DNA from 4 places in the Lysinibacillus sp. GW247-5R2A genome. Region 2 is predicted to be linked to each of the others. Evidence: riboswitches for the same ligand, from Rfam matches in the RefSeq annotation. Region 2 holds a riboswitch; each other region holds the start of a gene.
The links. Region 2 has a riboswitch for thiamine pyrophosphate ahead of thiC (phosphomethylpyrimidine synthase ThiC). Riboswitches for the same ligand answer to the same signal wherever they lie in the genome.
Positions count from the first base shown of each region.

Region 1 (4,472 bases), on a different contig from region 2:
CAAAAAATATTGATGGTGCACATGCCTTTATCAATTTTATGCTAAGTGCTGAATCTGGTGCTCAAAATGCCGATTATGTTGGCTATTCGACGCCTAATATCGCTGCGATGGACTTAATGGACCCGGAAGTAGTTGCTGATGAACGCTATTACCCTTCTGAAGAGCAACGTGATACATTAGAGGTCTACAAAAACTTAGGTCCAGATTACTTAGGTAAATATAATGAGCTGTTTTTAGAATTTAAAATGAGTATTCGATAATTTATAAGAGCGAATTGGTCTAGAAACCAATTCGCCCTTTTTATGTAAGCATTCAGTTGCATTACTATATTTAGAAAGCAATTCTACTAGTAGCCTGTAGTAGATCATCTTCACAGCCCCGTCTTCTATAATCCCTTTGTCTATGTTTAAGCTATCCATTATTTTCACTTCTATATCAAAGAAAAAACCATAGATACTACGTGCCAATACATATGCCCATCATAGCTTCATCTTAAACAATAGTATTCACTTTTATCACGCTATTTCATTTCAACAAAATATCTTCTAGTCAAAAGTTCATACGCTCTCCAAACTATTCATGTTTAGTAATCAATTAGATACTATTCCATTGTGAGGTTTTCTGAGAAAAAAACTTTTCTGGAAAACCATTCTAATGATCGGATCAGCTACAGCAATCTCAACTATTAGCCAGCCCTAATTCTTTATGATAGACTGTACTATATTTGATTACATAAAGGGGGTTTTTCGATGACCCAGCAGAAGTCCAATAAGGCGGCTTTGTATATATTAATGTTTAATATGTTTATCGCAATGGGGAGTATTGGAATTATTATTCCTGTAATGCCGGAATACTTAAGAATATTTGGAGCAGCAGGACAAGTTCTAGGTATGCTTATTGCAACGTTCGCCTTGGCACAATTCGTATTTTCTCCAATTGCTGGGAATCTTTCTGACCTGTATGGGCGGAAAAATTTAATTATTTTCGGTCTTATACTAACAGGACTTGCACAAATCGGTTTTGGCCTTTCTACAGATGTTTGGATGCTCTTTTTGGCACGCTTTTTAGGTGGCCTTGGCTCTGCATTTGTTGCACCTCCTATTATGGCTTTTGTAGCAGACGTGACAACTTATGAAGAACGCGGAAAAGGAATGAGTATGTTAGGGGCTGCGATGTCTTTCGGTTTTATGATTGGCCCTGGGATTGGTGGTTTCCTCGCAAAGGTTAGCTTACATTTTCCATTTTTCATGGCGGGAGCTGCCGCCATTTTAGCGTCTATTTTATCGTACTTTTTATTACCATCTACAAAGCCAAATACTGCGCAAAATAGACAAAAGCAAGATAATCTGGTGAAACAGATGGCTCGCTCTGTACATATGCCTTATTTTGTTATGTTAATTATTATGATGGTATTCTCATTTGGAATTGCTAACTTCCAAACAACCTTATCACTATTTGTGACAGAAAAATTTAATTACTCACCTGGCGATATTGCTACCATTCTAGTAGTTGGTGGAGCATTTGGGGTAATTGTACAGATGTTTATCATAACGCCACTCTTTAAACGTTTTGGTGAAATGAAAGTAGTTTTGGTCAATTTATTTATTGCCTCCATTGCTATTTTCTTAATATTATTTGTTTCAGGTTTTGCACTAATATTAGTTGTAGCAACCATCTTCTCTACGGCTACAACGTTAATTCGTCCAGCAGTCAATACACTCATCTCTAAACTTGCTGAAACAGAGCAAGGATTTGCAGCCGGCTTGAATAATGCCTATATGAGTCTTGGAAATATGATTGGACCCGCTTTAGCTGGTTTCTTATTTGACTGGAACATGAATAGTCCTTATATTTTTGGTGCCATTATCTTATTAGCTTGTTTCTTCCTTGCCCTAATTTGGACATTGAAAAAGGCACCACAGCTTATGCAGCCAGATTCACACTAATCATTAAAGCTTATTAACTATTAATTGAAGTATGTTACACTTCTAAAAATAGAAAAATACTTACCACTAGGGGAGTCTTTTAAAGGCTGAGACGTATATGGTTATATACGGACCCTTCGAACCTGATCTAGTTCATGCTAGCGGAGGGAAGTGGCGCTTCTTGCTATTTTCAGTGTATAAGCAAGGCCGCTTCCTGTCGTTTGAAGGAAGCGGCCTTTTTCGTTTTCCTAGTGGCTAAAACGAAAAGGAGCGCACCTATCATGTCTATTCGAAAATTAACAATTATGGCTTTATTCGTAGCGATTGCCGTTGCAGGCTCTACATTCATCTCCATTCCAACTGGGATTGCACGTGCCTACCCTGTGCAGCACGCTATTAACGTAATAGGGGCCGTTATACTTGGACCCGTACCTACTGTTGTAGTTGCCTTTGTTACGGCTATCATTCGTATCCTTACAGGAACAGGCTCACTGTTAGCCATTCCTGGTAGTATTATTGGTGCATTATGTGCAGGGCTTGCCTATAAATATAGTAGTAAAATGTGGTTAGCAGGTATGGGTGAAGCGATCGGCACTGGTCTTCTCGCATCGCTTGTAGCAGTGCCCTATGCAAAGTTACTTATGGGCACATCCGTAGCGGCCTTATTTTTCATGCCTGCCTTTTTAATATCAAGTACAATCGGAGCAATTTTAGGGGTTGTAGTAGCTAGCAGCTTGCGTAAAACCGTGCTAGTAAAATATTTTAATCCCACTCTCTTTATTAAATAATGTCGTTGATATTACTTAGAGGATTTCTCTCTCCATGTATATACAAAAAGCAGTACGAAATCATTCGCACTGCTTTCATCTAAACTAAATTATTGGCGCTTTTTCATACCCTTTAATAATTGTGCCACATTCGTGTCTTCTGCCTGTACGGGGTGGTTCTCTACAAGTTGCTCCTTTTTCTTCGGCTTCGTTAGGAAATTCCAGCCAAAGCGTCTTATTGTAATATCAATAAAGAACAAGAGCATACCTGCAAGGAGAAGCCATGTCGCAATGTTTTGACGATCCGCCCCTTGCTTTGTAAAGTCACGGAACACTTCTTGTGGTTCTTTTAAAACAGCACCTCCAGTTTGTTCGGTTAATTCTTCTATTAATTTATCATTAGCAGGAAGAAGTTCATACTCAGCACTATAGGGAACACTTAATCCAGCCTGATAAATCGTTTCCTTTTCATCAGCGATACGGAAGAAGATTAACCCCGGGTCAGCTTGTACTACAGCACGAACCTGAGAGGCTGATATAGTTTCAAGCTGTGTGTCTAACTCTTCACCAGCTTCATTAACCGCAACAATATCTAAAAAGGCTGCTTCATTTGTAGGATCTGTAATCATAAAGGACCCATCTGATTCTATTCTTACATCATAGGCAACATCATTATAACTTGGAAGCATTTGTGAAATAAGCGTTTGCCAAAATGGGCCCCAGTTTTGCCATCTTGCCCAGTCGCCTGCCCACTTTCCTGTTGAATCAGAAGTGAATGCGAATGTTTTGCCAAGACCATATTGCCATTGTGCTAACACCGGATCTTCTTTTTCGCTTTCAGCCACGACGGTAGCACCCTGCTTTGCGGTTGTTCCGATATAAGCATTCATTTGTGGAACACCATTGGCAAATAGCGTATTCCATCCCCCTGCATTATAAAGTATTGGATAGAAAGGGTTATCCTCAATGTACGTACGGGAAATCATTGCTGTTTCACGAGATAAAATGGAAGGGATAGTTTGCTCATCGATAACATTGTAGAAACGTCCGCTTCCCATCTCACTCAGAGCTTCCAATAAATTAGCATCCGCATCTTGACCAATAGCCACTGTCGATAAAGTTATTCCACTATCTTTTCCTTGTTCAATTAAATCTTCATAATTTCCTGGCTGTGATTGTCCATCCGTTAAAAGAATAATATGCTTACGTTGCAGTTTTATATCTGCTAGGTTTTCATATGCTTTTGCAAGTGAACCATAGATTTCTGTCCCGCCTCCTGGTGTAACAGATAAAATGGTATCCACTGCCTCTTCTTTATCGTTCAGAGGACCAGTCTCTATAATTTCCCAAGGTCGATCATCAAATGCTATAAATCCTAATGTATCTTCATCACGTAGCATCTCAACTGAACGTGCTGCCGCTTCCTTTGCAAGCTCTAGCTTGGATCCCGACATACTACCAGAGCGATCTAGTACAATGACAAGTCCTAATGAAGGTAATTGTTCTTTCCCCTTAATTTCCATTTCAACAGGTAATAATGTTTCAATTGGCGTTTTAAAATAACCACCTAAACCAAAGCTATTTTCTCCACCAACCATTGCAAAACCAACACCAAAGTTTTTGACTGCTTGCTCTATCACACTCATTTTCGCCTCACCGACTAAATGTCCTGGCACATTATCGAAAATAATGGCATTATATTGCAAATAACTGGAGAGTTCATTTGGTAAGCTTTCAGGTGATTTTACATCATAGGCTATTGATTGCTGACCAAGTGCCG
Region 1 covers NZ_JBWKZL010000007.1:29,561-34,032, forward strand. The annotation lists gene AC07YC_RS11940 (ABC transporter substrate-binding protein) at 1-260, shown strand, start outside; gene AC07YC_RS11945 (MFS transporter) at 750-1,946, shown strand; TPP riboswitch at 2,005-2,112, shown strand; gene thiW (energy coupling factor transporter S component ThiW) at 2,207-2,713, shown strand; gene AC07YC_RS11955 (VWA domain-containing protein) at 2,803-4,472, opposite strand, start outside.
Region 1: linked by a shared signal. The riboswitch ahead of thiW (energy coupling factor transporter S component ThiW) and the one ahead of thiC (phosphomethylpyrimidine synthase ThiC) in region 2 are both predicted to bind thiamine pyrophosphate.

Region 2 (4,472 bases):
AAAATTCTCAGCAAACAGTTGCAGTCATTGCATCTAATGCAGACTTAATGCAATCTCAAAATGAGTCCGTACAAAGCACGCAATTGGCCTTTAAAGATAATAGTGATTTGTCACGAGCAATTGCAATTTCTATTAGAGAACTAATGACACAATTGTCTACTATGTTAGAGCATAAAAATCAAGCGATTATGTCCATTCAAAGTATTTCGGCAATCTCAGAGGAAACAGCGGCCTCTGCTGAGCAAGTAAGTGCCTCTGCAATGGACCAACAAGCTGAATTGCAAAAAGTGGCAGAGTCTATGCAAAATATGAATGATATCTCTAATGAACTGCAAGAGGTTGTTAATCGATTTAAGCTTGCGTAACGAAAAAGGCTACCTAGAATCTAAAGGTAGCTCAGACTGTTGATAAAGGGAATCGAGAAGTTCATGCTCGATTCCCTTTTTATTTATACTTCATGAAAAATAGTTCTTTGCTGCCCAATTATATTTAGGTGATTCTTACATGGTGTACATTGTTGTCTCGTTCATTGATTTGATTTTTTGCATCTTTTAATTCATAGGAACAAGGCGTGTCCCATCCGTAGTGGAAGTCAACGGTTTTAATTATGAAAGTAAGTGGCATTGACCTAGTGCATGATCGACACTACTATTAAAAGGGAGGGGGGACATCAATATGGTGTATCTTGGAATGATTTTCTTTCAAATTGTCGCACCTATTTTAGTATTACTTGTACTAGGTGCTATTCTACAAAAGAAATTTCGCTTTAATTTAAAAGCATTATCACAGCTTATTACATATTGTTTTATGCCAGCCGCTGTATTTATTAATTTATATGAGACGAATATAAAGCTGTCTGTTCTAGGAGAAGTCGGATTGTTTGTTGTACTTTTTATCGGTAGTCAAATGCTGCTTAGTCACTTTTTAGCGAAAGGGCTTGGCCTCGCCAAAACTGAGGCGGCTGTTTTTAAAAATAGTGTAGTACTCATTAACTCTGGGAACTATGGGATTCCCGTAGCTCAAATGATTTTTGCCACTCAACCTATTGGTGTAGCCATCCAGGTTATACTCGTTATCTTTCAAAACATGACAACATATACGTATGGTTTATATAATTTAATTTCCTCTACTAAATCGGGCATGACGATTTTTAAGGACTTTATAAAAATGCCTATTATTCATGCTTTAATAATCGGAGTGGCCATGAATTATTTTGATATTGGCATTCCGCAGTTTATTAAAATACCAATAGATCATGTAGCAGATGGTTTTATTGCCGTTGCATTAATCACGCTAGGCGCCCAATTGTCTCAGCTGGAGATCAAAACGATGTTTAATAAAACAGTATTCGTCAGCTGCTTCACACGATTATTTATAGGACCAGCCGTGGCTTTAGTCATTATCTATGCGCTGGGTTTAGATGGGGTTGTGGCACAATCATTATTTATAGCGAGTGCTTTTCCCACATCCCGCAACAGTTCAAGTCTAGCATTAGAATATGATGTAGAGTCAGCAACAGCCGCTCAAACCGTTTTATTCTCAACCATTGTGAGCTGTATAACGGTCACGATTGTGATTTATATTGCGGATGTATTGTTTACCTAATAGAAAATATTTTTAATGATATCTTCCATCTCTTAGCAATATCTGCTACACTAGCATCAAACTGAATAGTATTAACTAGGGGAGTCTGATGAGTCAGGCTGAGAGGGAAACGCATAGAGGTTTCTTGACCCTTTGGACCTGATCTGGCTCATACCAGCGTGGGAAAGTTAAGAAGCTATTGCCTATTACGTGCAATCAATAGACCCTTTACATTCATGGCCGGATCCAATTATTAATTTTGGATTCGGCCTTTATTTATTGTATTTGATTGTTGGGTGAGCTAGATTCGGTCCTTGCTTAAAATACATTTAAGGGAGAGAAGTAGCTCATGTCAGCAATTAGTGAAAAGAACATTACGATTATGTCTAACTTTGAAGGAAGTAAAAAGGTTTATGTGGAAGGATCTCGTCCAGATATTTTAGTACCCATGCGTGAAATTGCATTAAGTCCGACAACTGGTAGCTTTGGAGATGAAGAAAATGCCCCAATTCGGGTGTATGATACGAGTGGGCCATATACAGATCCGGCCTTTCATGTGGATATTACAAAGGGCTTACCTGCTTTACGAAGTACTTGGATACAAGAGCGAGGGGATGTTGAGGAATACGGAGGGCGTACGATTAAACCGGAGGATAATGGTTTTCGTCGCGCTGATGATCCACGTATCCATGAAAATGTCTTTCCGGAACTGGTGAGAAAGCCTTTACGTGCAAAAAAGGGTGGAAATGTCACACAGCTTCATTATGCTCGAAAAGGAATTATTACACCTGAGATGGAATTTGTAGCGATACGCGAAAATATGGACCCAGATTTCGTACGTTCAGAGATTGCAGCAGGTCGAGCTATTATGCCTTCCAATATTAATCATCCAGAGGCAGAGCCAATGATTATCGGTCGTAACTTCCATGTGAAAATTAATGCGAACATTGGAAATTCAGCTGTATCATCCTCGATTGCAGAGGAGGTCGAGAAAATGACATGGGCTACACGCTGGGGTGCTGATAATATTATGGATTTATCAACTGGCAAGCATATTCATACAACGAGAGAATGGATTATTCGAAATGCTGCAGTACCCGTTGGGACAGTACCAATTTATCAGGCATTAGAAAAAGTGAATGGTGTGGCTGAGGATTTAACGTGGGAGGTGTACCGTGATACGCTTATTGAACAAGCGGAGCAAGGGGTAGATTATTTCACTATTCATGCAGGTGTCCTTTTACGTTATGTCCCTCTTACAGCAAACCGTGTAACGGGCATTGTGTCTCGAGGTGGATCCATTATGGCGCAGTGGTGCTTATACCATCATCAAGAGAACTTCCTCTATACTCATTTTGAGGAAATATGCGAAATTATGAAAGCTTATGATGTAGCCTTCTCATTAGGAGATGGCTTACGCCCAGGGTCAATCGCGGATGCTAACGATCAAGCACAATTCGCGGAGCTGGAAACATTAGGCGAATTAACGGAAATCGCATGGAAGCATGATGTTCAAGTAATGGTGGAGGGGCCAGGTCATGTTCCCATGCATTTGATTAAAGAAAATATGGACAAGCAATTAGAGGTTTGTAAGGAAGCTCCCTTCTATACATTAGGTCCATTGACAACAGATATTGCGCCAGGTTATGACCATATTACATCTGCTATTGGAGCAGCAATGATTGGTTGGTTTGGTACTGCTATGCTCTGCTACGTGACACCGAAGGAACATTTAGGTTTACCTAATCGGGAGGATGTGCGAGTAGGGGTTATTACTTATAAAATTGCTGCACATGCTGCAGATTTAGCAAAGGGTCACCCAGGTGCACAGCAACGGGATGATGCACTGTCCAAAGCGCGTTTTGAGTTCCGCTGGCGCGATCAATTTAACCTTTCTCTTGATCCAGAGCGTGCAGTAGAATATCATGATGAAACATTGCCAGCAGAAGGAGCCAAAACGGCTCATTTTTGTTCAATGTGCGGGCCTAAATTTTGTAGCATGAGAATTTCCCAGGATATTCGTAATTATGCTAAGGAAAAGGACTTAAATACAACAGAAGCCATCCATGAAGGTATGAGGGAAAAGTCAGCGGAGTTTAAAAAGGCAGGTAGTCAAATCTACCAATAATAATAGTGCGAGGCTTGTGTTTATTTACTAGACACGAGCCTTTTTTATGTTGGCTTTACGACTTAATAGGGGAGATGAAAAAAAGGAATATATGCCTTTGCAATTAGAAGGGAACGCTTGAGCCTAGACGAATACAAAAAAGCTCCATGTGAATTATACATTCACATGGAGTAAAAGTTGGATTTGGATATCAATAATAAGTGGAATATTAAACGTTTGTTGGTTGTTTTACGTATGGATTTGTAAGATCCATACCTTCTAATGAAAGACCCATTGCTTTTGCGACACCTTCACCATATGCTGGATCAGCTAAATAGCAGTGAAGAATGTGACGGCGTTTGATGAATTCCTCAACAGAAGCCATATCATTAGCCGTATTTTCAAATAGACGTTGTTGTTCTTCCGCAGTCATTAGGCGGAAAAGTTTACCTGGTTGCTCGAAGTAATTACTATCGTCTTCACGGAAATCATGAATTCCTGCATGACCATCGATGCGTAACTCAGGCTCTTTATGGTCTAAATTATGTTCCCATTCACCATAGCTATTTGGTTCATAGCCTAGTGTTGATCCAAGGTTGCCGTCAAAACGCATAGAGCCATCTCGGTGGAAAGTACGGAATGGACATTTTGGTGCGTTAACAGGAAGCATATAGTGGTTTACACCTAAACGGTAGCGTTGTGCATCTGCATAGGCAAAGATACGACCTTGTAACATTTTATCTGGTGAGAAGCTAATACCAGGGACGATGTTAGATGGTGC
Region 2 covers NZ_JBWKZL010000014.1:13,947-18,418, reverse strand. The annotation lists gene AC07YC_RS19415 (methyl-accepting chemotaxis protein) at 1-365, shown strand, start outside; gene AC07YC_RS19410 (AEC family transporter) at 676-1,605, shown strand; TPP riboswitch at 1,673-1,787, shown strand; gene thiC (phosphomethylpyrimidine synthase ThiC) at 1,934-3,712, shown strand; gene AC07YC_RS19400 (catalase) at 3,921-4,472, opposite strand, start outside.

Region 3 (4,472 bases), on a different contig from region 2:
ACAGTGGATGAATTGATGACAGTACTCAAAGGTCCTGATTTCCCAACGGGCGGTATTATTCAAGGTGTGGACGGTATTAAAAAGGCATATGAAACAGGGCGCGGTAAAATTATTGTCCGTGCGCAGGCTGTGGTGGAACCTATTAAGGGCGGTAAAGAGCAAATCGTTGTTACCGAATTACCATACGATGTGAATAAAGCGAATCTTGTAAAAAAAATTGATGAGCAGCGTGTAGATAAACGCCTTGAAGGGATTGCAGAAATTCGTGATGAATCTGACCGTACAGGGTTACGTGTCGTAATCGAGCTGAAAAAGGATGTTCCTGGACAAGGGATTTTACAGTACTTATTTAAAACAACAGATTTACAAGTAGCTTACAATTTTAATATGATTGCGATTCATAATCGTCGACCAACGATGATGACATTGCCCTTATTATTGGATGCGTATATTACTCACCAAAAAGAAGTGGTGACAAATCGTTCTATATATGATTTACAAAAGGCAAAGGATCGTTCACATATCGTAGATGGCTTAATTAAAGCATTGTCTATTTTAGATGAAGTCATTGCGACAATTCGTTCTTCTAATGATAAGAAGGATGCCAAGCTCAATTTACAAGCAAAGTTCGATTTTACTGAGGTACAAGCAGAGGCGATTGTGAGCCTGCAATTATATCGTTTAACGAATACCGATATTACAGAGCTCCGCCAAGAACAGGATGATTTAAATAAATTGATTGCCAAGCTAGAAGGAATTTTACAAAGCGAGGCCAAGCTAATACGTGTCATTAAACAAGAATTACTAGATATTAAAAAACGCTTCACAGAGCCACGTCGCTCGAGAATTGAACAAGAAATAGAAGAAATTAAAATTACATTAGATGTCCTTGTTCCAAGCGAAGAGGTTGTGGTGACTGTTACGAAAGATGGCTATATTAAACGCACATCTACACGATCCCATGCCGCTTCCAATGGTCAGGATTTTGCGATGAAGGATTCCGATTACTTATTGTATGAAGCAAACTTGAATACGCAGCATCATCTATTGTTATTTACAAATAGAGGGAATTATATTTATCAACCAGTCCACGAATTGCCTGATATTCGTTGGAAGGACCTTGGTCAGCATATTTCTAGTATTGTGCCAACAAGTGAAGATGAATCAATTATTGCAGTCTATGGCTTTGAAACATTTGAACAACCAAATACGTATATTTTAACTGCTACGAAAGATGGACAAATTAAACGTTCACCGCTCGCAGATTATGCAGTGACGCGTTACTCGAAGCCGATTAAAACCATGAATGTTAAAGCGGGCGATGCAATGATTTATGCATCGTTTATGACGGATAATGTGGAATTACTTTTAACAACTGATACGGCGTATGCTATTCGATTCCCTATCGAGGAATTACCAGTTACTGGTGTGAAAACAGGCGGCGTTAAAGGGATTACGTTAAAAGATGGAGAAGCTTTAGTAGGGGTCAATGTTCTACAGCCAGATGAAACACAATATGTCGTTATTGTGACACAGCGAGGGGCTGTCAAGAAAATGAATGTCGCAGAGGTAGAGGTAGCAGGTCGTGCCAAACGTGGCCTTAAAGTCCTAACAGAATTAAAAGCAAATCCTCACCGAATTGTCGCTGTGATTCAAGCGACAGACGATGAGCAGGTTGTGATTGAAACTGAAAAAGGCGTCCAAGAATTTATTGATGTTCATGCATTGACGCGTGCTGACCGCCATTCTAATGGTTCATTTAAAGTGGATATTGCCACAGATGGAGCCATTTCCCATGTCTTAACGGCCAAAAAAGAACAAAAACCAAGCTAAAATCATGCCCAGTCTCTCTATAGTAGAGCTGGGCTATTTGTTGGAGTGGAACAACTATCCAAAAATAGCATCTTGTCATTTACGATCAACTATGGGTATAATAATCATCGAAAAGTTCATAGCGAAAGAATGTAGGGGGGCTAGTTATGGCTAGCTGAGATTGTGTCCGATAGACACTGACCCTTTGAACCTGATTTGGCTCGTACCAGCGTAGGGAACATCTATTCAAAAAAGCAAAAGTTTTGGAGATTGATTGTAATACGTCTGGGAGGAATCCTAGGCGTTTTTTTGTTTTTCAAGCAATATCTCACCAACCGTATATTACGCTTTCTTCTGGTGACAACATTCATTCATGAACACTTTCATATTACAAACTGGGAGGACCTAGCATGAAAAAATGGTTATTTATTCTATTAGCTGTACTATTGACGTTAGTAGGTTGTAGCGACAAGGAGGACAAGCAGGCTGCTGATACAAAGAAAAAGGTGTCAGTGGTTCTCGATTGGACACCAAATACGAATCATACAGGATTGTATGCTGCGAAAAAGCTCGGATATTTTGAAGAACAGGGCTTAGATGTTGATATCATTATGCCAGGAGAGGCAGGAGCCGATCAGCTCGTAGCTTCAGGTAAGGCAGAATTTGGCGTGAGCTATCAGGAGGGCATTACACAGGCTCGTGTTCAGGATGTGCCACTTGTCTCAATAGCGGCCATCATCCAGCATAATACATCTGGATTTGCTTCTATAGCATCAAAGGGTATTACATCTCCAAAGGACTTTGAAGGAAAAACGTATGGTGGCTGGGGAGCGCCACTCGAGCAAGCAGTATTACAATCATTAATGCAAAAAGAAAATGCTGATATTAATCAATTAGATATTGTCAATGCAGGAGATTTAGATTTCTTCACAATGATGAAAAAAGATATCGACTTTGCTTGGATTTATTATGCTTGGACAGGAATTGAGGCAGAGCTTCGTGGGGAAAAGATTAATATGCTGTATTTAACAGACTACAGTGATCAGTTAGATTACTATACACCTGTTTTAGCAACTAATGAAACAATGCTTCAAAACAATCCAGACATCGTCAAAGCTTTTGTTGCGGCTGCATCGAAGGGCTATGAATATGCCATAGAGCATCCGAATGAAGCTGCTGATATTTTACTAGAAGCAGCCCCAGACTTAGATAAGGAATTGGTGCATAAAAGCCAGGAGTGGTTGGCTGATAAGTATCAGGATGACGCTAAACAATGGGGTGAGCAAAAGCTTTCTGTATGGGAAAACTATGCTAAATGGATGTCGAGCAACAAAGTATTAGAGGGCGAATTTGATGCTAAACAAGCGTTTACGAATGAGTTCTTACCGAAAAAGGAGGCCAATTAACATGGCAAATTCATTAATCAGTGTCCAAATCATTCCGAAAACAGAAAAGTATGAGGATGTCATTCCTTATGTAGATGCGGCCATTGCAGTTATTGATGCATCTGGTGTGAAATATGAGGTTCATCCACTTGAAACAACGATGGAGGGTGAGCTTACAACGCTTCTTCAAATCATTGAAAAAATGAATAGTAAGATGGTCGAGCTAGGAGCCATTAATGTCATTACACAAGTGAAAATTTTATATCAACCAAATGGAATTACAATGGCTACATTAACGGAGAAATATCAGTCATGAAACGGGCATTACAAAAGGGAAGGACGATAATTTTTATCGCCTTCCTCTTATTCATATGGGAGCTTGTTGTGCATATCGCTGATGTTCCTCCTTGGCTCCTTCCAGCACCGAGCATAATTGTAGTAGAAGGCATTCAATCGTATCAGACGTTCCTGCCACATGCTCTGGCTACTGTGCAATTAGCTTTACTAGGACTTGCTATTGGAGTTGGCTGTGGTCTAACAGTGGCAATTGTTTTGCATCGTTATACGTTCATTCGGTCGTTATTTTATCCAATTCTCATTATGTCGCAAAACATACCTATTCTTGTATTAGCACCGCTGCTTATTATTTGGTTTGGCTTTGGCTTATTACCAAAGCTCATCATTATTTGTCTAGTGTGCTTTTTCCCTATTGTCATAGCGGCAATGGACGGTTTTCGTCAAACAGCACCCGAGTTAAAGCATTACTTTGAAATGATTGGTGCAACGAAGGCCCAAACGTTTTGGAAGCTAGAATGGCCACATGCCTACCCAGCTGTTTTCTCAGGTGTAAAAATTGCTGCAACTTATAGCGTAATGGGGGCAGTCATTGCAGAGTGGCTTGGTGCAAAAAAGGGAATTGGTGTATACATGACCTTAGCACAATCCTCCTTCCGTACAGATCGAGTGTTTGTCGCAATTTTTGCGATTGTCTTGTTAAGCTTATTGTTATTTAGTAGTATTCGTTTGCTTGAAAAATTAATGGTAAAGGGGAGAGGTTATCATGCTCAGCATTCAAAACATCGCTAAGTCCTTTAATAGTCTACATGTTCTTGATACTATTTCCTTTGATGTCAAGGATGGTGAGTTTGTAGCCATTGTAGGTCCATCCGGCAGTGGTAAAAGTACCCTTTTTCAATTAATTGGTGGGGTCTCTTCGGTTGATCAAGGGGAGATTTTATTAAATGGAGAGGATATCCAACGTAAACGAGGAACAAT
Region 3 covers NZ_JBWKZL010000002.1:210,540-215,011, reverse strand. The annotation lists gene parC (DNA topoisomerase IV subunit A) at 1-1,833, shown strand, start outside; TPP riboswitch at 1,957-2,067, shown strand; gene AC07YC_RS04675 (ABC transporter substrate-binding protein) at 2,223-3,218, shown strand; gene AC07YC_RS04670 (thiamine-binding protein) at 3,220-3,513, shown strand; gene AC07YC_RS04665 (ABC transporter permease) at 3,510-4,283, shown strand; gene AC07YC_RS04660 (ABC transporter ATP-binding protein) at 4,258-4,472, shown strand, end outside.
Region 3: linked by a shared signal. The riboswitch ahead of AC07YC_RS04675 (ABC transporter substrate-binding protein) and the one ahead of thiC (phosphomethylpyrimidine synthase ThiC) in region 2 are both predicted to bind thiamine pyrophosphate.

Region 4 (4,472 bases), on a different contig from region 2:
TATTTATTGTTTCTCTCGGCATTACCTTACTCTTAGTCTTGTATTTATTTATGTTGTACAATACGTATCCACTTCATGACAAATCACTGTCGGGTCGTATTCCTTTCGCCATTTATTTTGCATGGATGACATTTATTTTCATCACAAATATTAGCTTTACGTTAACAGCTTATGGTTGGAACGGTTTTGGTCTAAGTACTCCTCTTTGGGCAGTTATTTTACTGACATTAGGTGGAGCCATTGCGCTACATATCCGCTTTCATCACTTTGATATCATGTATCCAAGTGTTTTTATATGGGCTTATATAGGAATCGCTTTACATAATGGTTTTGATGAGCTACTCGTAACAACAGCTGCGTTATTTTTATGTGGTGTACTCTTAGTTGGTATTTTATTCATTAAAAAAAATCCTGCCTACCAAAAATAATTTGGTGTGCAGGATTTTTTATGTGCTCCTATTCTTCGTCTAATGAAGTAAGGATAATTGGTTTATCTTTTGTAACAATAACTGAATGTTCAATTTGAGCAACAAGAGACTTATCAGGTGTAATGAATGTCCAACCATCACCAGCTTCTACAATATGCTCTGCTTTTGCTGAGATAAAGGGCTCAACTGCCAGAACCATGCCCTCTTTCATAATCGTAGAGTCCCATGCATCGTAATAATTTAAAATGTGATTGGGCTCATCATGTAAAGAGCGACCTAAACCATGGCCTGTTAAATTCATAATCACTGTTAAGCCATTAGCATTCGCTTCGCGCTCTACAGCTTTACCGATTTGATTTAATTTAGAGCCAGCCTTTACCTTTGTCATAGCACGATCAAAAGCATCTTTGGCAACACGACATAGTTTTTCTTTGTCTTCATAGCCATCACCAACTACAAATGAAATACCCGTGTCGGCAAAGTAGCCATCTAAAGAGCCTGAAACATCGATATTGACGATATCTCCCTCTTGAATAACACGTTTACCTGGGATACCATGTGCTACTTCCTCGTTGACACTAATACAAGTATATCCCGGGAAGTCATATTCTCCTTTTGGTCCTGAAATGGCACCTGCCTCAGCAAACATTCGACCAGCAATTTCATCTAGTTCAAGTGTTGTGACACCTGGTTTTGTAGCAGCCTTCATCGCTTCACGAATCTCTGCACAAATGCGTCCAATTTTTTTAAAAGCTTCAATTTCTTCTTGCGTTTTTACAATCATGTATAACGTCCCTTTCATCTAATATCTACTCTTTAATATAACATAACTTCTTACGCGTATAACGCTAAACGCTTTAAATATTGTATGCCTGCCTTCTTGGCAAAGTGCTACAAGTGCTATTCTCTTACGACTACATAAAAAACCCCCTTCACCAATATGAAGGGGTTGGCATTATGCTTTACGTTGCATTAGCTGTGGAGCCGCTGTGAATAATAACGCTCCCACAATGGCTGTTAATACTGTTGCAGGCAGCATATAGGTACCATTATAAATAATCGAGTAGATCCACGCATTTTGATCGCCGGCATACTCTGCAAAAAATACCGCGCCAGCAGTAGTGTGTGCTGCATATCGCAAGAAGCCTGCGAATACCGTACCTACAATAATATAAAGTGCCATTTTTGTTTTGTTTAGTTGACTTGCTGCTTCCAGTAAAGGTCTGCGTACAATGGCTGCTAACCCTACAACTGTGAAAGCAACACCGTAATCTAATAAACCTTGAAGCCAGTGTACAATATAAGCTCCAAACATGGTTTGCATCACACCTACAAGCAAGCCTGTTGTTAGGCCAGCTACTAGACCCCAGCGAAATGCAATTAGCATAATTGGTACCATCACAAGACTAACAGAGCCACCTTGTGCCCATACTTTAAAAGAGACCTGATCAAGCACAAGGCCAATCGCTGCAAATATTGCAATCTCCACTAGCATTAATAGTCTTTTTTTGTCCATACATATTCTCTCCTTTGTTCCGATGTAGGATACAAGAGCAGGAATAGAAATGCGCTGATTTGATTCTCTCTGACACCTTTTTATTCTTAAGAATGAAAAAACGATGTCAGGACAGAGCCTCACATCGTAAAAGTGTCGGTTTCTATCCACATCCCTACGCAAGTGTTAGCTTACAGGTTCAAAGAGTCAAGGCATTACGTGCCCAGTCTCAGCTGACATCATCAGCTCCCCTTGTGGTCGTTACATCTGAATTTAATTTGAACACTTTCATTGTACGCAAAGCACGGAATGATTACAACCTCTTCCATACTTAATTTTTGAAACTTTACTGTTTTCCATGCGTAAATATTAAAAAAGGAGGTACAACTATGGAGAACCAAAAAATTTTATCTGCCTTTAGTTATCTCAGTATTTTCTTTGCTCCTTTCATCGTACCATTAATTGTTTACTTCGTTACGAAAGATGCTGACATCAAAAGACATTCTATTCGCGCATTAGTGTCCCATCTAATTCCTTTTGTATTTGGGATCTTATTTTTCATTGTCTTTGTCTTTTCTACATTTAGTTTAGACCCCACGTCAAGTAATAGTACAGTCATGATCATTTGGTTCATTTCGTTCGCCATTTACGGGATTGTCTCGCTCGGCATTGTTATATGGAATATTATTCAAGCCGTTCGAGTTATCCGCTAATGTTTCATTTTTAAAATAAACAGGTAGAAGTATTTAAAAAGGAGCTGTGTTTTTGATGAAAGTATCAAAAGTAGTGAAAACCGCTGTTAAATTAGCGCCTATTGTTATACCAATCGTAAAAAAAGTGATGGCAGCAAAAAAAGGGACAACTTCTACAGTCAGTTCTCGAAAAAAATAAAAGGAGGGCGTATTTCCTTAAACCGGAAATACACCTTCCTTTATTTTATTTCAAAATGTGTTTGACTATGTCCATTCAATGTTTTTTCGACATGTAAAACGGCTGGCATCGCTGATTTTAATTCAGGCACATGAGAGATGACACCAATCATTCGTCCAGAATCTTGTAAATCGATTAATGTGTCTATTGCTTTATTTAATGATTCTTCATCGAGCGAGCCAAAGCCCTCATCAATAAACATCGTTTCAATATGAATATTGCCTTGGAAGCTTTGAATAACATCTGCCATTCCTAGAGCAAGGCTTAATGATGCATTGAACTTTTCACCACCGGATAGCGTTTTAACATCTCGTAATTGATCTGTGTAAGCATCATATACATCAAGCCCAAGTCCACTTTGCTTGGCATGCTTTTCAAGCCTGTCTGAACGTCTAAGCTCAAATTGACCATTAGATAAATGATAAAGACGAATATTGGCTGCCTCTGTAATTTGATCTAAATAATTAATTTGAATATATCGTTCAAAGGACAGTTTTTTCGAATTTTGCCCATTTAATAAGCCATACAGCTCCTTCACTCGACCTGCCTCACTCTCAAGTAAACGAAGCTCTCTCTCTATTTCTTCTACTTTGGTGATGAAGCTTTGACATGATTTCGCGAATCCATCTATTTGTTGAAGTTGTTTAAAGGCATCCTCATAGGCGATTCGAAGATTTTCCACAGTTGCCTCCATCAGGGCTAAATCTTGCTTCTCTTTCCCTTGAAGATGTTTTTCTCCTTCTGAAATTTGAATTTGTAACGTATGAACATGTAACGTGTAGTCATTGCATGCCTTCCGAAGTTCCTCTAATTGAGTGGTACTTCTTTTCGCAGTGGCATAGTCTTCATAGTTCACAAAGCCTGCTTCCTGCATGCTTATTGAAAACTGCTCACGCTTGTCATTCATTTTGAGCTTTAATTCTTCAAAATTCTGTTTGGCGATTTCCACAGCTAGTTTAGCATTACTGGCAGCTTCCTTCGCGGCATGTAAATCATGCTGGCTTTCCTGCCATAATTTTTGTAAATCCATTTTTTGCTTACTAACATCGGTAAGTGTTTGTTTTAATTGCTGTAAAGTTGGAATAGTTGTTGGCATTTGCTTATGCTGTTCTTCTACAATTGCTTGCAGTCTTGTCCAACCCTTCATCTGCTCAGTTAAATATTCCTCAAGTTTGACTTGTTTATGTTGCAAATGCTCTATTGCTAAACGCTGTTTCTTCTGGTTAATCCTTGTTTGAGCTAACTGTTGATTGATCATCTTTAAGCTAGTAATCTCTTGTTCCATTTTTTCTAAGGAAGCTATAATTTGTGCTTGATCCTGTTGCTTCATTGCGTATGCTTCTAATTGTGTCAGTGCCTCTTGCTGAAGCTGTTGTGCGGATGTTAAAAATGCCTCTTTTTCCAAATACAAACGCTCGTCTGAAGAGGCTTTTCTCCTTAACGTTTCCACCTGAGCAAGCTCAACAATTTCCAATTGCTCACTATGTGTTTGTTGATGAGTCGTACTCCCACAAACCGGACAAGGTTGCCCTTCTTTAAGCTGCTGAGCTAAAATGCTTGCTTGGCTTGTCAGCCAGCGTTGCTCTAATTGTTGAAGCTCCTGTCTACTGTCCTGATAA
Region 4 covers NZ_JBWKZL010000017.1:48,072-52,543, forward strand. The annotation lists gene AC07YC_RS21015 (TspO-related membrane protein) at 1-428, shown strand, start outside; gene map (type I methionyl aminopeptidase) at 457-1,212, opposite strand; gene thiT (energy-coupled thiamine transporter ThiT) at 1,384-1,944, opposite strand; TPP riboswitch at 2,079-2,186, opposite strand; gene AC07YC_RS21030 (magnetosome magnetite crystal formation protein family) at 2,313-2,636, shown strand; gene yxzF (small protein YxzF) at 2,692-2,814, shown strand; gene AC07YC_RS21040 (AAA family ATPase) at 2,855-4,472, opposite strand, start outside.
Region 4: linked by a shared signal. The riboswitch ahead of thiT (energy-coupled thiamine transporter ThiT) and the one ahead of thiC (phosphomethylpyrimidine synthase ThiC) in region 2 are both predicted to bind thiamine pyrophosphate.